One region of the Streptomyces sp. NPDC104761 genome, then DNA from elsewhere that is predicted to be linked to it. Evidence: riboswitches for the same ligand, from Rfam matches in the RefSeq annotation. Region 1 holds a riboswitch; each other region holds the start of a gene.
The links. Region 1 has a riboswitch for S-adenosylmethionine ahead of thrC (threonine synthase). Riboswitches for the same ligand answer to the same signal wherever they lie in the genome.
Positions count from the first base shown of each region.

Region 1 (4,865 bases):
CCGGGAACATGGCCGGGACATGCCGAAGGGCTCGTGCCCCGGGAGGCACGAGCCCTTCGAACAAGTACAGAAGAACGTCGCTGATCAGTCGGCGCGTGCTTCAGCTGGTCGCCAGCCGGACCATGTCCGCCTGCGGCCCCTTCTGGCCCTGCGAGATCTCGAAATCGACCCGCTGACCTTCCTCGAGGGTGCGGTAGCCGTCCATCTGAATCGCGCTGTAGTGGACGAAAACATCCGCACCACCGTCGACCGCGATGAAGCCGTACCCCTTCTCCGCGTTGAACCACTTGACGGTGCCCTGAGCCATGCCTAACTCCCCTATTACTGGCCCTTGCACAGATCCACACTTCGCGGATCCGGGTCAGACCTCACCCCCCATTGGTTGGGGGCGTGCGCCGGAACGCGTCGACCGCGGCTGAATGTATCTGTCCAACTGCCGTCTGCAACAGGTCAATCGGACGAGAATTCTCGAGGGAAGGGGTCCGGAATGTGGTAAGAATTCGGCCGAATTCAGGGCAAGTCGGGCCCCATAAAGACCACAAAAGCCGCATATAACCCGGGCACTTTGGCTGCTTCTTGTCGGGCTCGCGGTATCGAATACGGGGCCCCCGACCTGGAGATCGGGACCGTGTTCCCCAACTGTACCGCGCTCAACCACACAGAATTGCCCCCTCCGCTTCTCTCACGGAGGGGGCAATCGGATGAACAGTCGGTGATCGGCGTTACCGAAGGTAATGTTCGGTCATTCGATCAGCCTGTCAAGCGGGGCCGCAGGTCAGCCGCCGGCGACGGCCGGGATGATGGAGACGCCGGCGCCGTCCGGGGTGGCCGTCTCCAGGCCCTGCTCGAAGCGCACGTCGTCGTCGTTGACGTACACGTTGACGAACCGGCGCAGCTTGCCCTGGTCGTCCAGAACCCGCGCGGAGATACCGGTGTGGTTCTTCTCCAGGTCCGAGATGACCTCGCCGAGGGTGGTCCCTTCGGCGGCGACTTCGGCCTGGCCCCCGGTGTAGGTGCGCAGGATGGTGGGGATGCGAACGGTGACGCTCACGTTTTTACCTCCGGTCCGGGCGGCACCTCTGGGCGGCGCCCTATTTCTCGGGGGGACTCAGGCGAGCCCGGCCTCGCGGAAAGACTCCAGATTCGGGCGAATGGTCGCGGTGAGCCCGGTCCCCGCCACCGCGTCCAGCGTCTTCAGTCCATCACCGGTGTTGAGTACAACGACCGACTTCGCCGGATCAATCAACCCATTCTCGATGAGCTTTTTGGTGACTCCAACCGTCACTCCGCCGGCGGTTTCCGCGAAGATTCCCTCGGTCCGCGCGAGCAGCTTGATGGCGTCGACGACCTGCTCGTCGGTGACGTCCTCCACCGCTCCGCCCGTGCGCCGCGCGATGTCGAGGACGTACGGCCCGTCGGCCGGGTTGCCGATGGCGAGGGACTTGGCGATGGTGTTCGGCTTCTGCGGGCGGACCACGTCGTGGCCCTCCTTGTACGCCACCGACACCGGCGAGCAGCCCTCGGCCTGGGCGCCGAAGATCTTGTACGGCTTGTCCTCGACGAGACCGAGCTTGATCAGCTCCTGCAGCCCCTTGTCGATCTTCGTGAGCTGCGAGCCCGAGGCGATCGGGACGACCAGCTGGTCCGGGATCTGCCAGCCGAGCTGCTCGCAGATCTCGTACGCGAGGGTCTTGGAGCCCTCCGCGTAGTACGGCCGGAGGTTGACGTTGACGAAGCCCCAGCCCTCGCCGGCCGGGTCGCCGATCAGCTCGGAGCAGAAGCGGTTCACGTCGTCGTAGTTGCCCTCGATGCCGACGAGCTCGCCGCCGTAGATCGCGGCCATGACGACCTTGCCCTGCTCCAGGTCGTGCGGGATGAACACGCAGGAGCGGAAGCCGGCCCGGGCGGCCGCGGCACCGACCGCGCCGGCCAGGTTGCCGGTGGAGGAGCAGGAGAGGGTGGTGTAGCCGAAGGCGCGGGCGGCCTCGACGGCCTGGGCGACGACGCGGTCCTTGAAGGAGTGCGTCGGGTTGCCGGAGTCGTCCTTCACGTACAGGCCGCCGGTGACCCCGAGCTCGCGGGCCAGGTTCTCGGCCTTGACGAGCTTGGTCCAGCCGGGGTTGATGTTCGGCTTGGTCGCCACGTCCGCGGGGACGGGCAGCAGCGGCGCGTAGCGCCAGATGTTCGCGGGACCCGCTTCGATCCGCTTGCGGAGTTCCTCGGTGTCGTAGGCCGAGAAGTCGTAGGCGATCTCCAGCGGGCCGAAACACTCCTCGCAGGCGAACACCGGGCCGAGCGGCACCCGGTGACCGCACTCGCGGCAGCTCAGGGCGGCGGCGGGACCGAGGTCTACGGTGGAATCCGTGGTGCTTGCAACAGTCTGCACAGCCATGTGAGGCGAGGCCCTTTCTCCTCATCTTCCTCACGACGCATCTCGTCGTGAGACGGATTTGGCACCTTCCCTAGCCGGGAGCCTCGCGGTGATCGACAGTGATCTACGAGTACCGACTGGAGGGTTGCCGGGGCTTCAACGGGCCGTTTCCCTCTGCCCCTCTGGATGAGCGGTATGCGGTTGTCAACGTCGGGTGACCCCAGGACATGCGATGGTCATCGGCGTTGTTCAAGACTGTAACCGAAGGCCAGGACAGTTGAGGGAGTCGTCCGAACCGCGAGATGGATCACACGTCGTCGTGTGACCGTGACAGTGAGGAGCCGCTGACCGTGCTGGAAGAAGTCGAGCGCTGGCTGGCCACCCGCTCCTGGTCCGTAACCGACCGTCCGCTGCACAAGGTGATGGCCGCCAAACGGTCCTCCGGGCAGACGGTCAGCGTCGTGCTGCCCGCGCTCAACGAGGAGGAGACCGTCGGCGACATCGTCGCGATCATCCGCCACGACCTGATGCAGCAGGTGCCGCTCGTCGACGAGATCGTGGTCGTCGACTCCGGCTCCACCGACCGCACGGCGGCCGTCGCCGCGGCGGCCGGCGCCCGCGTCGTGCACCGCGACGCGATCCTGCCCCGCATCCCCGCCGTCCCCGGCAAGGGCGAGGTCCTGTGGCGCTCCCTCCTGGTCACCACCGGGGACATCGTCTGCTTCGTCGACGCCGACCTGCGGGAGTTCTCCTCCGACTTCGTCACCGGCATCGTCGGCCCGCTCCTCACCGACCCGGGCGTGGACCTCGTCAAGGCGATGTACGACCGCCCGCTCGGCGGCGCCGCCGGGCAGGGCGGCCGGGTCACCGAGCTGATGGCCCGCCCGCTGCTGAACATGCACTGGCCGCAGCTGGCCGGCTTCGTCCAGCCGCTCGGCGGCGAGTACGCGGCCCGCCGTTCGCTCCTCGAACAGCTGCCCTTCCCGGTCGGCTACGGCGTGGAGCTGGGCATGCTGGTCGACGCCCTGCACCTGGTGGGCCTCGACGCCCTCGCCCAGGTCGACGTCGGCGTCCGCAAGCACCGCCACCAGGACGGCCAGGCCCTCGGCCGGATGTCCGCCGCGATCTACCGCACGGCCCAGCTCCGGCTGGCCCGCGGCCACCTGATCCGGCCCTCCCTCACCCAGTTCGAGCGGGGCGAGGACGGCTTCGAGCCGCGGACGTACTCCGTGGACACGGAGGAACGGCCGCCGATGGTGGAGATCACGGAGTACGCGGAGCGCAAGGTGGCGTGACGTCGTGGCGTGACGTCGTGGCGTGACGCCGGTGACGCCGGTGACGTCGGTGACGTCGTGGCGTGACTTCGTCGTACGGCCGTATACGGCGGCGCGTCGGGCACGTCCGTACGTTTGAGCGTTTACGGGCCGGGCTAGGTTGTGGCGTATGGCTTCCCCCATGGCTTCCACCGGCGGTGCCGAGGTGCTGGTCGCCTCGAACCGCGGCCCGGTCTCGTACGCACGACGTGAAGACGGTTCCCTGTACGCCAAACGAGGCGGCGGCGGGCTGGTCTCGGGTCTGTCGGCGATCGGCCCGGACGCGAACGCGGTGTGGGTGTGCGCAGCGCTCGGCGACGGCGACCGGGAGGCGGTACGGCGGGCCGAGGGCGGCCGGCTGCCGGCCGGGGACACCGGCGGGCAGCAGGTCCGGATGCTCGACATCGCCGCCGACGTGTTCTCCGACGCGTACAACGGCGTCGCGAACTCGGTCCTCTGGTTCGTCCACCACATGCTGTACCAGACCCCGCTGGAACCGGTCTTCGACGCGGAGTTCCGCCGGCAGTGGGCGTCCTACCAGGCCTACAACCGCGCCTTCGCGCAGGCGCTGGCCGAGGAGGCCGGCCAGGGAGCGGTGGTGGTCATCCAGGACTACCACCTGGCGCTCGCGCCCCGGATGCTGCGGCAGCTCCGGCCGGACCTGCGCATCGGCCACTTCTCCCACACCCCCTGGGCGCCGCCGGACTACTTCCGGCTTCTCCCCGACGACATCGCGGCGGAGCTGCTCAGCGGGATCCTGGGCGCCGACCACGCGGCGTTCCTCACGCGGCGGTGGGCGGACGCGTTCGTGGACTGCTGTCATGCGGTGCTGGGGCCGGGCATTCCCTCATCGGACACCAGGATCGGGGTGCACGGGCTGGGTGCCGACGCGGACTTCCTGCGGAAGCGGTCGCACGAGCCGGACGTGGACGAGCGGATGCGGGCGCTGCGGGAGGAGATCGGCGGCGAGGGGCGCAGGACGATCGTCCGGGTCGACCGGACGGAGCTGTCGAAGAACATCGTGCGGGGGCTGCTCGCGTACCGGCAGCTGCTCGACGACCATCCCGAGTGGCGGGAGCGGGTGGTGCACGTCGCGTTCGCGTATCCGTCGCGGCAGGACCTGTCCGTGTACCGCGACTACACGGCGGAGGTCCAGCGGGTCGCTGACGAGATCAACTCCG
Region 1 covers NZ_JBVJNZ010000002.1:549,630-554,494, forward strand. Annotated here, with positions in the region: gene ACZ63F_RS09000 (cold-shock protein) at 101-307, opposite strand; gene ACZ63F_RS09005 (MoaD/ThiS family protein) at 776-1,051, opposite strand; gene thrC (threonine synthase) at 1,109-2,392, opposite strand; SAM riboswitch class I at 2,411-2,564, opposite strand; gene ACZ63F_RS09015 (glucosyl-3-phosphoglycerate synthase) at 2,722-3,666, shown strand; gene ACZ63F_RS09020 (alpha,alpha-trehalose-phosphate synthase (UDP-forming)) at 3,827-4,865, shown strand, end outside.

Region 2 (4,865 bases), on a different contig from region 1:
CGTCCGAGCCGGTGGCCGTGAACTGGTTGCACTCGCTGGGGAGTTTCTTCAGCCACTTGATGGTGGCGTCCATCGTCGGCTGGCCGTAGTCGCCGACCTGGTACAGCAGCCGGGAGTCCTCCGAGGTGAAGCCGCGCAGCCCGGAGGCGCCGGTGGCGCGGCCCAGCAGGGTGTCGGAGTAGAGGCTGTCCAGCAGCCGCTGGCAGTCGGCGGCGTCCGACTTGGCGTTGAGGAACTGGGCGACGTCGACCTTTCCGACCAGCATCTGGTTGCGCCAGGTGGCCGCGTCGTTGGCCAGCTGCCAGTCGTCCTCGATGTCGGCCGGCGTGATCAGCGCGGCCTGCGCCCCGGGGCCGGTGAGGGTGGGGGTGCGCGACGGGGCCGGGGAGCGCTCGGCGGCGGGCGAGACGGCCGCGGCCTCGGGGGAGCCGCTGCCGTCCGAACAGGCCGCCGTGGCGAGCAGGGTCCCCGCCGCGAGGGCCGTGGCGAGCACACGCGCGGGTCGGGACGGACGGGTCATCGCGACTGCCTCCTCGGGGACGCGGTACGGCACTGGGCGGGCGGCGCCGGTGCGCCCCTTCCGCCGGACGACGCCGGACGACGTCGCTGCGTCCCTCCACGCCACCACCGGCCGCAGGCTCCGACCACCCGCACGTGCCATTCGGGTGAGCGTCGTGATCAGGCCGCCGTGACCCGCACCCGTCGGCTGCCGCAGCGCGGGCACACCGCGTCCGTGAGCGGCGAGGGCACGGCTCGGCCGGCCTCGTCGACGTACTCCAGGGTGCTCTGCAGCTCCGGGTCGGCGACCGGGTCGGTGAAGAACACCGCCTGGAAGACGGCCTCCCAGCCGTGGCCGCACCGCTCGCAGCGGAACGCGAAGGTCTCGCGCACGGCGCCCGGCACCGGCCCGGGACCCGGGGGCTCGGTCATCGGCTCCGGCTCCTGTCACTCGGCCTCCGCCACCAGCGCACCGCCCCGCCCGCGCGGCGGCAAGTCGGGGCCGGGTGTCCCAGGCGTGGACGCCCCCTTGACGCCGGGCGGAGGCCGATCGACACTCCAGGTGGGAGAATCCTAGTGAAAAGGTAGGGAAAGATGGGTCGCCTGCGCACGCTCACCGGCAGACAGCGCCGCGAGAGCCCCGCGCCCTGGACGGCCCCCCTGCTCACCTCCCGCCGCCACCTCGACCTGCTGCGGATGTGCGGCGCCACCGGCCGCAGAGGCTGAGCGCCCGACCCCGGCCGTACGAGCCGGGTGCCCGACCCCGGCCGTACGAGCCGGGTGCCCGACCCCGGCCGTACGAGCCGGGCGCCCGTCCACAAGGACTCACCGGAATCCGCCGATAACCCACCGACGAACGCTTCCGCCGCGCGTACGTCCGCGCGCCCGCCTCGGGGAGACGCATGTCCATCACTCCACTCGCCGCCCTGCCGTCCGTCCGCACCGCTCCCGCCTTCCGGGGCCGCATCGGCCGTGACGCGCGCAGCGGCCACTACGCCGTGCCGCGCCGCTACCGGCTCCACCTCTCCACGGCCTGTCCCGACGGCCTGCGGATCGCCGTCGGGCACAGCCTGCTGGCCCTGGACGACTGTTGTCCCGTCACCTTCCTGCCCGCCGTTCCGGACTGTCCCGACGGCAGCCACGCGGTGCTGCGCCCGCTGTACGAGGCCAGCGCCCACCACTACTCGGGACCCGCCCTCGCGCCCGTGTTCAGCGACGACTGGTCCGGACGTATCGTCAGCACCCACAGCCGCGACATCCTGCGCGACCTGGACCAGCATTTCGGCGACGGCGTCGCCCGGCTCTACCCGTGCGGTGCCGAGGCCGGGATCGAGGCCGTCGAGCGGCTGTGCGCCGATGACATCGAGCAGGCCGCACAGCGGGCCGGACGCGAGGGCGGCGACCCCGAGGCGCTGGAGGTGCTGCTCGCCGCCCTGGACGAACTGGAGCGCCGGCTGACCGGGGTGGAGTTCCTGGTCGGCGGGCAACTCACGGCCGCCGACATCGAGTTGTGGGTCACCCTGGTGCAACTCGACACCGTGCACCGCAACCACCTGGACGCCGCCGCCGTGCACGCCATCGCCGGCCACCCGGTGCTGTGGGCCTACGCCCGCCGGCTGGCCGCCCACCCGGCCTTCGGCACCCACCTCGACCTGGAGGGCATCGCCCGCCGCCATCACGGCCGTTGCCAGGGCCTGGAAGCCGCCGGCGCGGCCGTCCAGATCCTGGACTGGGCGGGCCACGCGGCGGACGCATCCCGCGGTCCGCGCAGGTGAGAGAGGTCCGAACCGTTTCGCCAGTCGGACAGGCGTTGACATTCGTTCGGGCAACTGCGTTACTTACGGACCAGAACGGTCATGAGCGTCAGCATCAAGCCCTGGCTTGCTGACCGGCAACCCTCGCACCGCGGTGGGGTGCCCCAGGTGACGACCGGACCGACGACGTTTCGGCAAGCGACGAATCGGTAAGCGCGAGTGCCCTCCGGGGCCGGCACGACAGTGACAGGTGACGGACATGTACGCAGCCTCAAGGACGGCCCAGCGCCGCGCCGAGGGCTGCGTACGCCCGTACCCGAGCCCGCTCGTCGCCGACCGAGCCGTCGACCTGCTCCGTGTCAACAGCGCCCTGTGTAGCGCGTGTACCGCACCGGGCTGTGCCCGCTGTCGGGTCTGACCAGGCCTTTCCGCCGGTTCCCCGCAGCCTCGCACCCCAGCGTCCCCGTCGGAACACCGGCCGTCCGGTGTGCCGCCGTCCGCCCAGCCCCGTGCCCCGCGCGCCCCCGCGCACCGCGCCTTGCCCGAACACGGACCGGTGCGCGGCCCCCGCCGTGGGACACGTGGGTGTCCGACTCCGCCGGAGCCCGCCATGAGTGAACCCCCAGGCGCCACGATCGCCGCCCCCGAGGCACCGCCCGCCTCCGACGAACCGTCACCACCCCTCGCCGCACAGCGCGTTCAGCCGCTGCGCAGGCCGGGACGGTGGATCGCCACCGCCGTCGTCCTGGTCCTGGCCACCCAGTTCGTGCACGGACTGGTGACCAACCCCTTCTACCAGTGGGACCGCTGGGGCTACTGGTTCCTGCGGCCGACCATCCTCGACGGACTGGTCATCACCCTCGAAGTCACCGCCTACAGCGCGGTACTGGGCCTGCTCGGGGGCATCCTGCTCGCGCTGGCCCGGCTCTCGAAGAGCCCCGTGCTGCGCGCGGTCAGCTGGACCTACGTGTGGGCGCTGCGCTCCATCCCGCTCATCGTGGTCCTGCTCTTCCTCTACAACTTCAGCGCCCTGTACAAGACGTTGAGCATCGGCGTCCCCTTCGGGCCGGCCTTCTTCTCCTTCGACGAGTCGAAGCTCGCCACCGACATGGTCGTCGCGGTCATCGGCCTGAGCCTCAACGAGGCCGCCTACGCGGCCGAGGTGGTCCGCGGCGGCATCCTCTCCGTCGACCAGGGCCAGCACGAGGCGGCCGCCGCACTCGGCCTGCCCAAGGGCTACCAGTTCCGGAGGATCGTGTTCCCGCAGGCCCTGCGGTCGATCACCCCGAACTACGTCAACCAGCTGATCGGCCTGATCAAGAGCACCTCACTGGTCTTCTACGTCTCGCTGCTCGACCTGTTCGGCTCCGCGCAGAGCATGGGCTCCACCTACCCCGGCGACATCGTGCCGCTCCTCCTCGTGGTGACCGTCTGGTACCTGATCCTGACCAGCGTCGTCTCCGTGATCCAGTTCTACGTGGAGCGGTACTACGCCCGCGGCGCCACCCGCGCGCTGCCCCCGACCCCCCTGCAGAAACTGCGCACCGGTCTCACCGGCCTGCGCGCCCGCATCCGCCGGGAGGCCGCGATATGACCATCACCGACACCGTGGCGACGGCCCCCGCCGCCCTGGAGATCAACGGCGTCCACAAGTGGTACGGCACCCACCGGGTCCTCGACGGCATCGACCTGACCATCCGCCCCGGCGAGGTCACCGTCGTCCTCGGCCCGTCCGGCTCCGGCAAGTCCACCCTCCTCAGGGTCATCAACCACCTGGAGAAGCCCGAGCGCGGCCACGTCAGCATCAACGGCGAGCCGATCGGCGTGAAACGGCAGGGCGGCCGGCTCAAGGAGCTGAGCGAGCGCGCCATCCTGGCCCAGCGCGGCCGGATCGGCTTCGTCTTCCAGAACTTCAACCTCTTCCCGCACCTGACCGTGCTGGACAACGTGGCCGCGGCCCCGGCCGCCACCGGAAAGCTCGGCAAGCCGGAGGCCCAGGCCCTGGCCAAGGAACTCCTGGAACGGGTCGGCCTCGGCGAGCGCATCGGCGCCTACCCACGCCAGCTCTCCGGCGGCCAGCAGCAGCGGGTGGCCATCGCCCGCGCGCTCGCCCTGCGCCCCGGCGTGATCCTCTTCGACGAGCCCACCTCGGCCCTGGACCCCGAACTCGTCGGTGAGGTCCTCGCCGTCATCAAGGACCTGGCGACCAGCGGCACCACCCTCGTCATCGTCACCCACGAGATCGGCTTCGCCCGCGAGATCGCCGACCGGGTCGTCTTCATCGACGGCGGCCGGATCGTCGAGCAGGGCCCGCCCTCCGAGGTCCTCGACAACCCGCAACACGAACGGACCAGGGACTTCCTCAGCAAGGTCCTCTGAACCGCCGTACCCCCGGATCTCCCCCCCCACGCCTCTCTCCCTCTCACCCCGTCACAAAGGACGACCATGCCTGCCCACTTCACCCGACGCAGCCTGATCAGAGGCATCTCCGCGGCGACCGTCGCCGCCTCCCTCGCCACCGGGCTCGCCGCCTGCGGGGGCGACAGCGACGCGGCCACCAGCACCTCCGCCGCGAAGACCGGCGAGGTCGTCATCGGCCAGGTCTCCAACGGC
Region 2 covers NZ_JBVJNZ010000001.1:218,316-223,180, forward strand. Annotated here, with positions in the region: gene ACZ63F_RS01040 (hypothetical protein) at 1-520, opposite strand, end outside; gene ACZ63F_RS01045 (hypothetical protein) at 679-930, opposite strand; gene ACZ63F_RS01050 (hypothetical protein) at 1,093-1,224, shown strand; gene ACZ63F_RS01055 (glutathione S-transferase C-terminal domain-containing protein) at 1,401-2,273, shown strand; SAM riboswitch class IV at 2,351-2,474, shown strand; gene ACZ63F_RS01060 (amino acid ABC transporter permease) at 2,863-3,846, shown strand; gene ACZ63F_RS01065 (amino acid ABC transporter ATP-binding protein) at 3,843-4,631, shown strand; gene ACZ63F_RS01070 (ABC transporter substrate-binding protein) at 4,698-4,865, shown strand, end outside.
Region 2: it holds a riboswitch for S-adenosylmethionine, as region 1 does, so the genes downstream of both, ACZ63F_RS01060 (amino acid ABC transporter permease) here and thrC (threonine synthase) in region 1, are expected to answer to the same signal.

Region 3 (4,865 bases), on a different contig from region 1:
CGTACTTCCGGCACTGGGGGGTGGTCCCCGCCGACCTGTTCGACGGCCCGGCGCGGGAGGCGCTGACCCCGGCCACGGCGCTGTTCATCCACGGCAGCTGGGTGCACCTGCTCGGCAACATGCTCTTCCTCTTCGTCTTCGGGGCGATGACCGAGGAACGGATGGGCCGCGTGGAGTTCACTGTCTTCTACGTCTGCTGCGGCTACCTCGCGCTGCTCGGCTACGCGGTCGCCAACGCCACGTCCCCGCAGTCGCTGGTAGGTGCGTCCGGGGCGATCTCGGCGGTCCTCGGAGCGTTCCTGTACCTGTTCCCCAGCGCCCGCGTGACCAGTCTCCTGCCCTTCCTCTTCTTCCTTCCGCTCCGGTTCCCGGCCTGGGTCGTCCTCCCCTTCTGGGCGGCCCTCCAGTGGCTGGCCCTCGACCAGGCCCCCTCCGGCCCCGGCGTGGCCTACCTCGCCCACCTGGTCGGGTTCGGACTCGGGTTCGGCTACGCGTGGGTGCGGTACGGACGTACCACTAAAGTGAAGGTCGCCCCAGCTCCGGCACCCGAGGGAGAGAACCAGCCGTGATCACCGCGATCGTCCTCATCAAGACCAGCGTGGACCGGATCCCCGAGATCGCGGAACAGATCGCCGCGCTGGATAGCGTCAGCGAGGTCTTCTCCGTCACCGGTACGTACGACCTGATCGCCATGGTCCGGGTGCGCGAGCACGAGGATCTGGCCGAGGTGATCCCGGGCCGCATCAGCAAGATCCAGGGCGTGGAGGGCACGGACACGCACGTCGCGTTCCGCACGTACTCCCAGCACGACCTGGAGGCGGCGTTCGCGATCGGCCTGGACAGCTAGCAGGCGCCGTTCACCGAAGCGCCCCGACTGCAGCACGCCCCAAAGGGGGCGCGGGGAACTGCGCGACCAGCCCCCACCGGTCCGCACCGTGGTCCCCTGCGGGTCCGTCGTGGCTTGTCGCGCAGTTCCCCGCGCCCCTGAAAAGCAGGTAGGTCAGCTCACCGCCGGGACGCAGCGGCCGTCCTCCGTGCGGTACGCCCACTTCGCGCCGTCGGTCACCAGTTCCCGTACCGCGTTCGCGAAGCGCTCCACGTGCTCGTCCGGCGTTCCCGCCCCGAAGCTCACCCGGATGGCGTTGAGGGACTTCTCGCCCGGTGCCGCCTCCGGCGCCCCGCACTCGCCCTGGGTCTGGGGGTCGGAGCCCAGCAGGGTCCTGACCAGCGGGTGGGCGCAGAAGAGGCCGTCGCGGACGCCGATGCCGTACTCGGCGGAGAGGGCGGCGGCGAAGTGGGAGCTGTTCCAGCCGTCCACCACGAAGCTGATCACGCCGACGCGGGGGGCGTCGTCGCCGAAGAGCGAGAGGACCCGGACCTCGGGGACCTCGGCCAGCCCCGCCCGCACCTTCTCGATCAGGTACCGCTCGCGGGCGACCAGCGTGTCGAAGCCCGCCTCGGTGAGCGCCTTGCAGGCGGCGGCGATGGAGTAGGCGCCGATGACGTTGGGCGACCCGGCCTCGTGCCGCGCGGCGCTCTCGTGCCACTCCACGGCCACTCCCCCGTCCTCGCGCCGGGTGACCTTGCGGCTGGCGCCGCCGCCCGCGAGGTAGGGCTCGGCGGCCTGCAGCCAGTCGGCGCGGCCGGCCAGGACACCGGAGCCGAAGGGGGCGTACAGCTTGTGGCCGGAGAAGGCGACCCAGTCGACGTCGAGGTCCTGCACGGAGACGGGGTGGTGCGGGGCCAGCTGGGCGGCGTCCAGGACGATCCGGGCGCCGTGCGCGTGCGCTGCGGCCGCGAGTTCCCGTACGGGCCACAGCTCGCCGGTGACGTTGGAGGCACCGGTGACGCAGACCAGGGCCGGGCCGTACGGGTCGCGGTCGGCGAGGGCGCGTTCCAGGGTCTCGACGGCCTGGCGCGGGGTGCGGGGGGCGTCGAGGTAGGTGACGCGGGCGTCCTGCCAGGGCAGCAGGGAGGCGTGGTGCTCGGTCTCGAAGACGAAGACCTGGCAGCCGGCGGGGAGGGCACGGGCCAGCAGGTTCAGGGAGTCCGTCGTCGAGCGGGTGAAGACCAGCTGGTCGTCGGGGCGGCAGTCGAGGAACTCGGCGACGGTCCGGCGGGCGTTCTCGAAGAGGTCGGTGGAGAGCTGGGAGAGGTAGCCGGCGCCGCGGTGGACGCTGCCGTAGTAGGGCGCGTAGGCGGCGACGTCGTCCCAGACCCGCTGGAGGGCGGGGGCGCTGGCCGCGTAGTCGAGGGCGGCGTAGGTGACCTCGCCGCCGGTGACGAGCGGGACGGTGACATCCCGGCCCAGAACGGGCAGCGGGGCACAAACGGACTGGGCGGCGGCAGCGGTGGAGACGGACATGGGTGAACTCCCGTGTGAGCAGGTGAGATCCGCCGTGCGAGCGGATGCGCTCAAGCAGCGGCAGGGGAAAAGGGGATGCGGAGGCGGGGCTCTGCGGCCCTATCGCATTCGCTTGCTCACGGGAGACTCCTCGACGACCAGGACCCCTGGTGTCCGAGGGGTCCGCGCTTGCCGCAGACCTCGCTGCCTGCGGCCTGGTCTTCACCCGGGGCACCCCGCCACGGACGGAGGGTTGCCGGACAGTCGGCCGGGGCCTCATGACTGTCACTCATGACCTGGGAAGAAACGTAGGTGAGGTGATCGCAGCCGCGCAACTCCTGTCCGGATGACGGGACACCGCCAGGCACCGACGCCGGTCCGGCACCGCAGGAACGACCGTGTGCGGTTGATCGCCGTTGCGGCGGACGGACTTGACCGGCCGGTGGAAGAGGCCGGTATCGGTAGAGGACACGGCGCAAAGAAAGAACCAGCGACGGCTCCTGCGCAATGGCCGTGCCCGTGCGGGTCAGGCACCGGCGGGACGGCCGTGTGCGGTTGCTCGCCGTTGCGGCGGGGCACAAGGTGGGCGCCGGTCCGGTTTCGTCGGTAGCGGTGCCGGAATCCCTTGTCCGCCGCAGCGGCGATCAGCCACGGCGGAGGAGTCCGGCGGTGCCGTGCCGCGCCTCGGCCCCCTGACCGCGTCCCCTTTACCTGTTCGTCGCCGCCGCCCAGCGCTCCAGGACCCGCTTGGCCGCACCCGAGTCGATCGACTCGGCCGCCCTGTCCATGCCGGCGCGCAGCTGCTCGGCCAGGGTCCCGGCGGCCGGGTCGAGGGCCACCAGGGCGGCGGCGGAGTTCAGCAGCACCGCGTCCCGCACCGGGCCCCGCTCGCCGTCCAGCAGCCTGCGGGCGACCTCCGCGTTGTACGACGGGTCGCCGCCCCGCAGCGCCTCCACGGGGACCAGGTCGATGCCGACGTCACGGGGGTCGAAGGTCTCCTCGGTCACCTTGCCGTCGCGGACGATCCAGACGCGGGACGTGGCGGTCGTCGTCAGTTCGTCGAGGCCGTCGTCGCCGCGGAAGACGAGCGAGGAGTGGCCGCGTTCGGCGAAGACGCCCGCGACGACGGGGGCCATGCGGGGGTCGGCCACGCCGACCGCCTGCGCCCGCACCCGCGCGGGGTTGGTCAGCGGGCCGAGGATGTTGAAGACCGTGCGGATGCCCAGCTGGCCGCGCGCCGCGCCCGCGTGCCGGAGCGCCGGGTGGAACTTGATCGCGAAGCAGAAGGTGATGCCGGCCTCCTCGGCGACCTCGGCGACCCGCTGCGGGGTCAGGTCGAGGTTGACGCCGAGCTTCTCCAGGACGTCGGAGGCCCCGGACGCGGAGGACGCGGCCCGGTTGCCGTGCTTGACGACCTTCGCGCCGGTGCCGGCCACCACGAGCGCCGACATCGTGGAGATGTTCACCGTCTTCGCGCCGTCGCCGCCGGTGCCGACGATGTCGACGGTGCGGCCCGGTACCTCGATGACGTTGGCGTGCGCGTACATGGCGCGGACCAGGCCGTTGATCTCGTCGACCGTCTCGCCCTTGGCCCGCAGGGCCACGACGAAGCCCGCGATCTGGGCGTCGGTGGCCTGGCCGCGCATGATCTGGTCCATCGCCCAGGCCGTCGCGTCGGAGCTCTGGTCCTGTCCGTACAGCAGCGCGTTCAGTACCCCGGGCCAGGAACGGCCCGCCGCGGTGTCGCCTCCAGCGGGGGTCACAGCGCTCATAAAGCCGCTCCTGATCGTCGTACGGGCAACAGGGGTTCTCAGGGCTACCCTATCCAGCTCCGAGCACGGCGAAGGGCCCCCGTCCGTACCCCGGACGGGGGCCCCTCACCATGGCGTGGCGACGCGGTCGATCAGTGGTGGCCGTGGCCGCTCGTGATCTCCTTGTACTCCTCGACAGTCGGCTTCGGGATCTGGTTGTCCTCGCCGTAGTAGGCGTTGCTCAGCTTGGCGCGGAGCTTCTCGGAGCCCTTGATCTTGCGCTCGACACCGTTCTCGTCGACCGCCGGGCCGACCTGGGCCGGCTCGTACTGGTGGTGCGCCGTGAGGGTGTGCAGCTGCTCCTGCGAGAGCGGCTCGTGGACCTCGATGAACTCACCGTGCGGCAGCCGCTTGATGATGCCGGTCTCGCGGCCGTGCAGCACCTTGTCGCGGTCCCGGCGCTGCAGGCCGAGGCAGATGCGCTTGGTCACGATGAACGCGATCACCGGTCCGGCGAAGAAGAAGATCCGGACGAACCAGGTCACGTCGTTGATCGACAGGTGGAAGTGCGTGGCGATGAGGTCGTTGCCACCACCGACCAGGCCCACCATGTAGATGGTCACCCAGGCCGCACCGAAGGCGGTACGGGTCGGGGCGTTGCGCGGGCGGTCCAGGATGTGGTGCTCGCTCTTGTCGCCGGTGACCCAGGACTCGATGAAGGGGTAGACCGCGATCGCGCCCAGGACCAGGCCGAACAGGACCAGCGGGAT
Region 3 covers NZ_JBVJNZ010000003.1:245,937-250,801, reverse strand. Annotated here, with positions in the region: gene ACZ63F_RS10875 (rhomboid family intramembrane serine protease) at 1-569, shown strand, start outside; gene ACZ63F_RS10870 (Lrp/AsnC family transcriptional regulator) at 566-847, shown strand; gene ACZ63F_RS10865 (aminotransferase class V-fold PLP-dependent enzyme) at 1,001-2,365, opposite strand; SAM riboswitch class IV at 2,525-2,641, opposite strand; gene trpD (anthranilate phosphoribosyltransferase) at 3,052-4,116, opposite strand; gene qcrB (cytochrome bc1 complex cytochrome b subunit) at 4,248-4,865, opposite strand, start outside.
Region 3: it holds a riboswitch for S-adenosylmethionine, as region 1 does, so the genes downstream of both, ACZ63F_RS10865 (aminotransferase class V-fold PLP-dependent enzyme) here and thrC (threonine synthase) in region 1, are expected to answer to the same signal.

Region 4 (4,865 bases), on a different contig from region 1:
CCATTCCGGCACCCGCCATCGCGGACACCGGGTCACCGGGCAGGAAGTCCAGGACCAGGAAGGACACCGTGTAGGCCGCCCACAGCACCCCGACCGCCTGCGCGAGCCGTTTGATCACATAGCGGCGCATCCGCTAGCCGATCCAGGTGTCGTGCAGCTGGATGCGGCTGCCGGAGTCGAATGCAAGGTCGTGCACCTTCTTCGAGACGCCGAGCTGGGTCTGGAGTTCCACCACCGGCACGTTGTACGCGTTCTGCACGATCAGCTTCTGCGCCTGAGCAACCAGCTGCCTGCGCTTCGCGGTGTCCGTGGTCGCGGCCTGCGCGGACAGCGCCGTGTCCAGCGAACTGGGCGGCAGGTGGTAGAAGTTGCCGAGCCGGGTGGAGAAGGAGCTGCGCAGGATGTCGGGATCGGCGCGGGTCGTGTTCCCCCACACCACGTCGAAGTCGCCGGACTGGATCGTGGTGGCGAACTGGGTGACCGGCAGCTGCTTGAGCACCACGTCGACCCCCACCGACTTGAGCTGCTGCTGGACCAGCTCCAGTGCGGGCTGGTTGGTGGCCGCGTTGGGGAACCAGCTGATGGTCAGGGTCAGCTTCTTGCCGTCCTTGGTGCGGATGCCGTCGCTGCCCGCCTTCCAACCGGCCGAATCCAGCAGCGACTTCGCCTTGGCCGTGTCGAGCGCGAGGTCCGAGGAGAGGTCCGTGTAGTCGGGGGTGGTGTGCGCCAGGATGCTGGTCGCCGGCTGGGTGCCGGTCGGGTAGACGGTGTCGGCGATCTGCTTGCGGTCGACGGCGGCCGAGATCGCCTGCCGGACTCTCGCGTCCTTCAGCAGGGGCCGGGAGTTGTTCAGTCCGAGACCGAACACCACGCCGGGGTTGGCCCGGCTCTGGAGGGTGACCTGGCCGCCCTTGAGCGCCGCCTCGTTGGCCCTGCCGACGCTGCTGATCGCGTCCACCTGCCCGGACTGGAGACTGCCGGCCCGCACCCCCGCCTCGGGCACGACCTTGAACACCAGCTTGTTCAGGTAGGCCTCGCCCTTCTTCGACCACAGCGAGGAACCCCAGTCGTACCCGGTGCGCTTGGCCAGGGTGACCGATTGGTTCTGCACGTACTGCTTGAGCACGAAGGGCCCGGACCCGACCACCCCGTCACTGCACTTCTGCTGCGGGCTCTTCTTGACGCTCGCCGAGGACTCGATACCCAGCGAGTGGGTCGAAGTCGCCTGGAGGAACTGGGCGTTGGGCTGCTTGAAGGTCACCTTGACGGTGAGCGGGTCGACCACGGTGGTGCTCTTGACACCGCTCAGGTAGCCCTCGGCGAGGGTGCCCAGGGCGCCGAGGTCCGGCACCGCGTCGAAGTTGTCCTTGACCACCTGCGCGGTCAGCTTCGACCCGTCGCTGAAGGTGACGCCCGACCGCAGGTGGAACGTGAACGTCGTCGCGTCGGCGCTGATGTCCCAGCTCTTGGCCAGCCACGGCACGATCTTGCCGGTCTTCGGGTCCTGGTCGGTGAGGGAGTCCACGAGCTGGCGCACCGAGTAGATGGTGTCGTTGCTGGCGACCTGCTGCGGGTCCACGCAGCCGGCGTCGGAGCCCACCGCGAAGGTCAGGGTGCCGCCGGACTTCGCCTGGCCGCTTCCGCCGCCGGAGCCGTCGTCGCCCGAACCGCACGCGGTCAGCAGGACGCTGGTGGTCAGGAGCGCGGCCAGGGGCGCCCATCGGGAAGGTCTGAAATCCGGAAGTGCAGTCACGGAGGGCTTTCTCCTACTCGTGTCACCGGGGCACGACCGCGCACGGACGTGTGCGGGCATGACGGTGTGTGCGGCCCGGGCGGATCGACTCCCGCCGGGGATGCGCTGTGCGGAAAGGGAGTTGGCATGCGGACGACACCGGGAACCGGTGGCATGCGGGAAGGGCGGCGCGCAGGGGCCGGGGCCGGTGACGGACGTCAGCCGGCGGCAGCCGGGCCGGTCAGGCCCGACAGAGGCAGCTGGTCGAACGCTTCAGATCGATGTGGCGTCGGCGCGAGAGCCGGGAGTACGCCGTGGCGTCGGCGGGGGAGGCAGCGGAGTCGTCGCTGTGCCGCATGCCGAACCTCCCCGTCTCCGGCCCCGGTCACGGGGCCACGCGCTTGCGGGAGTCATCGGTGACCCCGCCGGGCTTTCACCTGGAGCACCCCACCGCGTGGGAGGGTTGCCGGTCAGCGAGCCAGGGCATGGCGCTGACACTCAATGCCGCTGGTGATGCTACGGATCGATTTTGTCGTACGTCAATGCCGCACCGTGACGCCCTGTTCGGGAGAACCTGGCCCATGGGACGGACGGCAGGCTGCGTCCCGGACGGCACCGGGTGGTGGCCGGCGGCACGGTGACGCGCCGCTCCTCCCGTCTCGGTGTGGGAGCGTGCCAGTGGCAACGTCGAGGAGTACCTGAGGGTCTTCGGCCGCCCCGAGCAGCTCGCGGCCTGGCGGGAGAACCGCCCCTACGTCGCCGAAGTCATCGCGTGAACCAGTCGAAGGAGAGCCGCCCATGACCACGTTCCCCACCGCACAGGCCGTGCGGACCACCCCGGAGGGGCTCCTGTGGGAGCCGAGCGAGCGCTGGGTGCGCGGCCGCAAGGGTGACGTCACGGTCGTCGACAGCCGCCACCCCGTCCTCGTCTGGGAACCAGGGGTTCCCGTGCCGCTGTACGCGTTCCCGCGCACCGAGGTACGCGAGGAACTCCTGCGGCCCGCTAAGAACCCGCCGACCGGTACCCACACCGGCTCACGGATCTTCTACGACGTCGAGGCCGACGGCGAACTGCTGGAGAACGCCGCCTGGACCTTCCCGGCCGCCGACCTGGCCGACCACATCGCCTTCGAGTGGTTCCGGCGCGTCGGGCGGGGCCTGGACCACTGGTACGAGGAGGAGGAAGAGATCTTCGTCCACCCCCGTGACCCGCACAAGCGGGTCGACGCCATCCCCAGCAGCCGGCACCTCGTGGTCGAGATCGACGGCACGGTCGTCGCCGACACCCGCCGGCCGGTCCTGCTCTTCGAGACCGGCCTGCCCACCCGCTACTACATCCCGCGCGAGGACGTCCGCCTCGACCTGCTCGAAGCCACCGACCACCACACCGGCTGCCCGTACAAGGGCACCGCCGAGTACTGGTCGTGGCGCGGCGGGGCCGACGTCCCGCCCAACGTCGTCTGGAGCTACCCGGACCCGCTGCCCGCGGTCTCGGCCGTCCAGGGGCTCCTCGCCTTCTACAACGAGGCCGTCGACATCACCGTCGACGGGGAGCGGTTGGCACGCCCCGTCACCCACTTCACCAAGGCGCTCGTGGACCAGCAGCGCACCTGACGGGCAACGACCGCCGCCGTCCCGACCGAGCACGCAGCTCCAGGGCCGGCCGCACCGCGACGGGGCCTGGCACGTCGCCCGACAGCCGGGCCCCGTCGGCCGTCGCACGACGTCCTCTCAGGAGCGGCCGATGTTTCCGCAATGTGAGGGCTGTCCGGAACGTATTGACCGACGGCCTGGACCTCTGCTCAACTCACTTCCCATGACCCCGCGCATGGATCTGACCCGGAGGCGCCACATCGACCTGGCGCACGTCTCCAGCGCGTTCTGTTGTCGTTGATCCGCAAGACGCGTCGCTGATCCACTGAGCGGATCACGCCATCGGCCGGCGTGCGCCCCTCGCGCATGTCCGGAAGGGCCGACGCGCAGCGTCCGCCCCGGCGGTGTCCCTCTCGCGGTGTCGCGGCGACCGCCGCCCGCCCGGGCGCTTCCCCCTTCCGGCTCCCGGATGCCCGGGGCCGTGCGCAGAGCCGCCCCGAGACCGCGAGGGTCCTGCCGTCGGACCCTCGCGCCGCGACCGGCCCGAGCACCCGCCCCGCATCCGTCCCACCGCCGCTCGTCACCCGTTCACCCGACCCTCGGCAACCGGCCGTGCGCCCCATCCTGGAGAAGGACCTCCCCATGCCTCCGACCATCCCCCGGCACTACGGGGTCGACAACTACGACGACCACCCGCGCCGCCTCAACCGTGTGACCGTCGCCGGAGACGTGCCGGTCGGCGTGGACGGCCGGCGCAGCGAGCAACTCGTCGGCGACGCCTCGCACTACAGCAGGGTGCTGGAGGTGGCGGCATGACCGAGGTCAGCCTCGAGAGGCCGGCCGTCGTCCCGGCGGCCGCCGAGACGACGAGCGCGCCCGGACGTGAGGTGTTCCTGCCGCTCGACGCCCGCCGCCGGACCCCGCTGCACACGATCCGCGAGCGGCTGCGCTGGCCGCTGGGCATCTACACGACCCCGGCCGTGATCCTCATCGCCTGGGAGGTGCTGGCCAGGGCCGGCGTGCTGCAGAAGACCTATGCCCCGGCGCCGACCTCCCTCGTCAAGGCCGCCGTCGACCTGTGGCGACAAGGGGTCCTCGGACCCGATCTGGCCATCTCGCTGCAACGCGCCGGCATCGGCCTGGCCGTCGGACTTTCGGTGGGCATCGTCAGCGGGGTGCTGGGCGGGCTGCTGCGCAGCGGCGAGTACCTGTTCAACGGGGTCGTGCAGATCCTGAACACGATCCCGCTGCTGGCGGTGCTGCCGCTGATGATCGTGTGGTTCGGCATCGACGAGCTCACCAAGGTGCTGCTGATCTCCTTCGGCGCCGGCGTCCCGATGTACGTCAACCTCTTCGCCGCGATCCGCGGTGTCGACCAGCGGCTCATCGAGATGGCCCGGACGACGGGGGCGGGCACCTGGCGGCTGGTGACGCGGGTGCTGGTGCCCGGGGCGCTGCCGGGATTCCTGGTGGGCCTGCGGTTCTCGCTCGCGTACAGCGTCCTGGGCCTCGTCGCGGCCGAGACGGTCAACGCCGACAA
Region 4 covers NZ_JBVJNZ010000001.1:1,103,336-1,108,200, forward strand. Annotated here, with positions in the region: gene ACZ63F_RS05025 (ABC transporter permease) at 1-130, opposite strand, end outside; gene ACZ63F_RS05030 (ABC transporter substrate-binding protein) at 134-1,753, opposite strand; gene ACZ63F_RS05035 (putative leader peptide) at 1,974-2,090, opposite strand; SAM riboswitch class IV at 2,125-2,238, opposite strand; gene ACZ63F_RS05040 (DUF427 domain-containing protein) at 2,531-3,346, shown strand; partial or broken gene ACZ63F_RS05045 (TauD/TfdA family dioxygenase) at 3,980-4,141, shown strand; gene ACZ63F_RS05050 (ABC transporter permease) at 4,138-4,865, shown strand, end outside.
Region 4: it holds a riboswitch for S-adenosylmethionine, as region 1 does, so the genes downstream of both, ACZ63F_RS05035 (putative leader peptide) here and thrC (threonine synthase) in region 1, are expected to answer to the same signal.